Regions from separate parts of the Clostridium sp. CTA-5 genome, predicted to be linked through region 3. Evidence: predicted binding sites of a transcription regulator. Region 3 holds the regulator's gene; each other region holds the start of a gene.
The links. The regulator LexA, encoded in region 3, represses DNA repair genes until DNA is damaged. The targets are predictions, from matches to a motif close to CNAACANNTGTTNG.
Positions count from the first base shown of each region.

Region 1: recA (recombinase RecA) is a predicted target of LexA. The motif match lies at 1,335-1,348, and genes of this name have one in related genera.
Region 2: uvrB (excinuclease ABC subunit UvrB) is a predicted target of LexA. The motif match lies at 1,303-1,316, and genes of this name have one in related genera.

Region 1 covers NZ_BAAAAT010000005.1:313,029-315,318, forward strand. Annotated here, with positions in the region: gene rimO (30S ribosomal protein S12 methylthiotransferase RimO) at 1-638, shown strand, start outside; gene pgsA (CDP-diacylglycerol--glycerol-3-phosphate 3-phosphatidyltransferase) at 622-1,212, shown strand; gene recA (recombinase RecA) at 1,368-2,290, shown strand, end outside.
Region 2 covers NZ_BAAAAT010000012.1:59,271-61,560, forward strand. Annotated here, with positions in the region: gene ACYUET_RS16790 (signal protein PDZ) at 1-899, shown strand, start outside; gene uvrB (excinuclease ABC subunit UvrB) at 1,337-2,290, shown strand, end outside.
Region 3 covers NZ_BAAAAT010000001.1:850,451-852,740, forward strand. Annotated here, with positions in the region: gene ACYUET_RS03960 (methionine gamma-lyase family protein) at 1-813, shown strand, start outside; gene lexA (transcriptional repressor LexA) at 874-1,479, opposite strand; gene ACYUET_RS03970 (hypothetical protein) at 1,640-2,071, shown strand; gene ACYUET_RS03975 (YtxH domain-containing protein) at 2,270-2,290, shown strand, end outside.

The DNA of each region.
Region 1 (2,290 bases), on a different contig from region 3:
TTTATTGTTATCCGGAAGAAATATACGATGAATTAATAGATGAAATAGCTAATAATAAAAAAGTAGTTAAATACTTGGATTTACCTATACAACACATAAGTGATCATGTTTTAAAACTTATGGGTAGAAGAACTACTAAAAATGATATAATAAACAAAATAAATCAACTTAGGAAAAATATATCAGATATGATAGTTAGAACAACCTTTATTGTTGGATTCCCACAAGAAACAAATGAAGATTTTAATGAAATTATAGAATTTTTAGAAGAATACAAGCTTGATAAAGTTGGTGTCTTTAAATATTCAAGAGAAGAAAATACTCCTGCTGCAAGAATGGATGGTCAAATATCAGAAGAGATTAAAGCTGAAAGAGAAGAAAAATTAATGACTATTCAAGAAAAAATATCTAATAACATAAATAAATTGAAAATTGGCAGAGTGTATGATATTCTAGTGGAGGAATATAATGGAGAATATTATAAGGGAAGGAATTTTGAGATGGCACCAGAGATAGATGGAAATGTCTTTTTTGAATCTTCTAAACCTATAAATATAGGTGAATTTGTGAAAGTGAAAATAATTAAAAATATGGATTATGATTTAATAGGAGTTGTTGAAGATGAACCTTGCAAATAAGTTAACCTTAATTAGAATATTTTTAGTCCCAGTTTTTTTAATCTTTATAGCGGTTAAAGGGATACCATATGGAAGCTTTATTGCTACATTTATATTTATTTTAGCTGCTTTAACAGATAAGCTTGATGGATATATTGCAAGAAGTAGAAATCAAGTAACTAACTTTGGAAAGTTTATGGATCCGCTAGCTGATAAATTATTAGTAACAGCAGCATTAATTTGTTTAGTTGAAATGCAAATTGTACCTAGTTGGGCAGCAATTATTATAATTGCACGTGAATTTGCTGTATCAGGTCTTAGAACAATAGCAGCAGCTGAAGGAAAAGTAATTGCAGCAAGTTGGTGGGGAAAAATAAAGACAGTAATACAAATAGTTGCAATAGTATTGTTGCTATTGAAGGTAAACATAGGAGATTCTAAATATTTAAGTGATTTGTTAATTAGCAGTGAATTTGGGGTAAAGTTTTTTAATCATGTTCCAGGTGTAATGCTGATAGTAGCAGTTGCAATTACTATAATATCTGGATATGAGTATTTTAAAAATAACAAAGAAGCAATTGCTATAAATAAATAAAAAGTTTAGAAATAACAAAATATGGTTATAATTAGAATAAATTCCTTCTTTAAAGTTTTAAAGAGGGAATTTTTCTTAAAGAGTGTTGACTAATAGGAATAGTTAAATTATAATTATTATACAGAACATAAGTTCGATGAGAGGAAGGTAGTAATATGGCTAATATAGATATTAATAAGTTAAAAGCAATTGAAAGTGCAATGGGACAAATAGAAAAGCAATTTGGTAAAGGTTCAGTAATGAAATTAGGAGAACATAGTGTTTTAAATGTTGATGCTATTTCTACTGGATGTTTAGATTTAGATATATCATTAGGAATTGGTGGAGTTCCTAAAGGAAGAATAATAGAAATTTATGGACCAGAAAGTTCTGGTAAAACTACTATAGCTCTTCATATAGCAGCAGAAGCTCAAAAGAAAGGCGGAGCAGTAGGATTTATAGATGCAGAGCATGCTTTAGATCCATCTTATGCAAGAAATTTAGGAGTAGATACAGAAAATCTTATTGTTTCTCAACCGGATACAGGGGAACAAGGATTAGAAATTGCGGAAGCATTAGTTCGTTCAGGTGCTATAGATGTTATAATAGTTGACTCAGTTGCAGCATTAGTACCAAAAGCAGAAATTGAAGGGGAAATGGGAGATTCTCATATAGGACTTCAGGCAAGATTAATGTCACAAGCTTTAAGAAAACTTGCTGGTACAATTAGTAAAACAAATTGTGTTGCAATATTTATAAATCAATTAAGAGAAAAAGTAGGAGTAATGTTTGGATCTCCAGAAACAACAACTGGTGGTAGAGCATTAAAATTCTATGCTTCAGTAAGACTTGATGTAAGAAGAATTGATTCTATAAAACAAGGGGACGGAATAGTAGGAAATAGGACTAGAATTAAAATTACTAAGAATAAAGTAGCACCTCCATTTAAACAAGCAGAATTTGATATCATGTATAATGAAGGAATTTCAAGAGAAGGTAATATTATAGATGTTGGTGTAAAAGAAGAAATTGTACAAAAAAGTGGAGCTTGGTTCTCTTATGGAGATGTAAGGCTAGGGCAAGGTAGAGAAAATGCAAA
Region 2 (2,290 bases), on a different contig from region 3:
TTTTTAAGATTGATATAATGTATCTTATGACTTTTGTAGGAGTATTACATATTATTGAAGGATTATTAGTTATGATAGATGGTGATAGAGGTTCTATACCAGTATTTGCTAATAAAGGAGGAAAAATAATAGGTGGTTTTGCACTTAATAGATATTGGCTGTTATCTATAGCGATATTAATATCAGTTATGGCAGATAAGGATGCAGGTAATTACATAACTACAACTATACAAACTCCTAATAGTTGGCCTTTTATTCACGGTAGTGGGGATATAAGTTTATTATCTTTTACAATGATATCAATAATGCCACTTTACGCGGTATTAGGTTATTCAAGTGTTACTTTTACTAAAAGTAAAAGACAAAAAGCTTTATCTTCAGGTAGATATATTATAGCTTATGGGGCAATATTGATGTTGGTTTCTCAAATAGCTAGATTTGGAATTTTGGGAGAAGTATTATTAATAATATTTGCACCACTTGGTCATGAAATAATGATAAGAATTCAAAAGAATAGAGAAGATATATTGGAACCTAAGTTTATGAGTGATGAAGAAGGATTAGTAATATTGGATGTATTACCTAAATCTATAGCTTATGATTTAGGTATAAAAGCAGGAAGTAAGCTGATTTCAGTAAATGATAAAATAATAAATTCTCAATTGGAAATGCAATCTATTATAAAAGAAAATTTATATAATATTACTTTGAAAATTAAAGATATGAATGGAACAATAAATAGTTTACCAATAAGAATTAGTAGAGGGACAAATGTGGGTATGCTTTTAGTACCTAGAGCAGTCGAAGCAAAAGATAAAGTAATGATTAAAGAGAATGATTTTTCTCATATACTAGATAAACTAAAAGAATCTGATAAACAAAATAATAAAAAGAATTAAGAGATTAAAGAGATAAAATTTTTAAGTTTTATCTCTTTTTATTTACCTCAGTCTTACCCTAGGGGTACCTCTGGGGTAAGACTGAGGTAGAGTGAATTTTATGTTTATAATAGAAGAATTAAGACAAAATATAATTAGGAAAATTTTTATATAAGGTATGTTCAAAAAGAAATGGATCAATATGTATATATTTGAACTATTATTTTATTTTTTAATATTAATATTTAGTTAAGGTTATGTTTTAAAATATTAACATTCAATTAAAACATAGCGTTAGTTAAAAATATCTCTTAGTAATTTTAAATATAGTTATTATGATAAATAAGAGTTATTATTTTTTAATAGTTTTAATGAATTGTTGACTTAATTTATAATGAAAAGTAAAATATAAATACAATACATACGAATATTTGTTCGCAAAAAATGAGGTGTTATATATGGGGAATTTTAAAATACATTCAAATTTTAGGCCGACAGGTGATCAACCAGAAGCAATAAATAAATTAGTGGAGTCTATAAAAAATAAGAATAGAGAGCAAACATTACTTGGAGTTACTGGTTCAGGTAAAACTTTCACTATGGCTAATATTATAGAAAGGCTTCAAAGGCCTACAATAATTTTGGCACATAATAAAACACTAGCAGCTCAATTATGTTCTGAATTTAAGGAATTTTTTCCAGAGAATATAGTTGAATATTTTGTATCTTATTATGATTATTATCAACCAGAGGCGTATGTACCACAAACTGATACTTTTATTGAAAAGGATGCTTCTATAAATGATGAAATAGATAAGCTTAGACACTCAGCTACATCAGCTCTTTTCGAAAGAAGAGATGTAATTATCGTAGCATCTGTCTCATGTATTTATGGTCTTGGTAATCCGGATGAATATAAAAAATTAACTATAAGTTTGAGAAAAGGTATGGAAAAGGAAAGAGATGAAATTATAAAGAAACTTATAGAAATTCAATATGAAAGAAATGATATAGATTTTTCTAGAGGAACTTTTAGAGTAAGAGGGGATATGCTAGATATAATTCCATCTTCAACTTCAAGTAAGGGAATTAGAATTGAGTTTTTTGGAGATGAAATAGATAGAATAAGAGAATTTGATGTATTAACAGGAACAATAATTGGTGAAAGAAATCATGTTTCTATATTTCCAGCATCCCACTTTGCAACATCAAAGGAAAGAGTAGATAAAGCTATTGTGCAAATAGAAGATGAATTAGAAGATAGACTAAGAGAACTTAATTCACAAGAAAAACTTTTAGAAGCTCAAAGATTAAGACAAAGAACTAATTTTGATATTGAGATGATGAAGGAAATGGGTTATTGCAGTGGTATAGAAAATTATTCTAGAATTTTAGATGGAAGAAGTCCTGGA
Region 3 (2,290 bases):
GGGAAATTTAAATTTGATGAAATAAAAAATACATTAAAAAATGATAATACTATAAAATTAATACATATTCAAAGAAGTACAGGATATGCTTCAAGAAAATCATTTTTAGTTGAAGAAATAGAGGAAGTTATTAAACATATAAGAGAAATTAGAGAAGATGTAATAATATTTGTTGATAACTGTTATGGTGAATTCATAGAAAGTATTGAACCAACAGAAGTTGGAGCCGATCTTATGGCAGGTTCACTTATGAAAAATATAGGTGGTGGAATTGCACCAGGCGGTGGATATATAGTTGGGAAAAAAGATTATGTTGACCAAGCCGCTTATAGACTAACTGTTCCTGGAATAGGAGGGGAGTACGGTGCAACTTATGGCTTAATGAGAAGTTTATATCAAGGTTTATTCTCTGCACCTCATGTATCTATAGAAGCAGTTAAAACTGCTATATTTTGTGCAAGAGTAATGGAACTTGCAGGATTTAAAGGCTTTCCAGCTTCAACAGATAAAAGAACAGATATTATACAAGCTATCGAATTTGGCGATCCTAAAAAGTTAATTCAATTTTGTAATGGAATCCAAGCAGGATCACCTATTGATGCTTTTGCAGTATGCGAACCTTGGGCAATGCCAGGATATGATAGTGAAATAATCATGGCCGCTGGTGCATTTATTTCAGGTTCAACAATAGAATTATCAGCTGACGGTCCAATAAGAGAACCATATATTGCATATATCCAAGGTGGATTAAACTTTGATCATGGTAAAATAGGTGTTTTATTAGGATTAAGTAAAGTTTTAGATGTAAAATAATAAATATAGGGCTATCTCAAATCTAAGATGTTTTTGAGATAGCCTAGTTATGTGAGTTTATTAATATGCTCTAAATATTCCAACTAATTTTCCAAGAATTTTACAATCATCAACTATGATTGGAGCCATTGAATCATTTTCAGGCTGCAATCTAATATGATCAATTTCTTTATAAAATCTTTTAATAGTTGCTTCTTCATCTATTAATGCAACTACAATATCTCCATTTAATGCACTATTACAACTTTCTATAATAGCAAGATCATTATTTCTAATGCCTGCATTAACCATACTTTCACCAGATACTCTTAACATAAACAATTCATTATTATGCTTTATATAATCAAGTGGTATAGGGAAAGAATCTTCTATATTTTCTGTTGCAAGTATTGGCATACCAGCTGTTATTTTCCCAACGATAGGGATATTAATCATTTCTTTTTTTGAATTGGCAAGCTCTACTATCTCTAATGCTCTTGGTTTTGTTGGATCCCTTTTAATAAGTCCTTTTTTTTCTAATCTTTTAAGATGACCATGTACAGTTGAAGTTGATTTCAATGAAACAGCTTCACATATTTCTCTTACTGAAGGAGGATATCCTTTATTTTCTGTATATGTTTTTAAAAATTCGTATATTTCTGATTGCCTATCTTTACTCTCTATCATTGTTACGCTACACCTCTCTATCTTATAGCTATTATATCATAGCTTTTCTTATATAACAAACTTATGTTCTGTATTAAATTTATAAACTAAAATTTGCGTTAAATCAATGGTTTTGATATAATATAATGACGATTTCAGAATAGAAATAGAGGTGTTATAAATGAAAAATAAATATACTGACGATGATTATTGTGATATATATCAAAATAAATTATGTGATAATTGTGGTAAATGCTTAGAAATGGATGGTATAGATACTAAAGCGATAAAGATAGAAGATATTGCAAAAACAAAAGAAGAAAATAAAATATTAGAAGAAGAATTTTTAAATAATTTGAAATCATCTTTAGATGATGAACAATTAAAAGAATTTGAAGAAAGCAATGTTGATTTAAAAGCTTTATATTCTAAATTTATTGATTCAAAGGATTTTAATGTAAATGAAATTAAAACAAATGAAGAAGTGGAATATGAAGATGCTTTTGATCATATTGAATATTTAGATGATACTGATTTATTTGATGAAGAAAGTATAGATGAATTAACTGAGGAAGTATATCCAGGGGTTAGAAGATTTAAAAGCAAAAAATAATATTTATTAAAATATATAGATAAAAAGGTGAAATAAATTAAATTTATTTCACCTTTTTTATTTTCCAAAATTTTCTTTTAGTTTTCAGTATAAATATTATGTAAAATAATTAAAAGAATATTAAGAACAAACTAAGTATATATATAATTTTTAAACACAAACTATCATAGAACTATAATTAAAAGAAGGGGTGCTGATATGAAAAGAAAATCCGTTTTG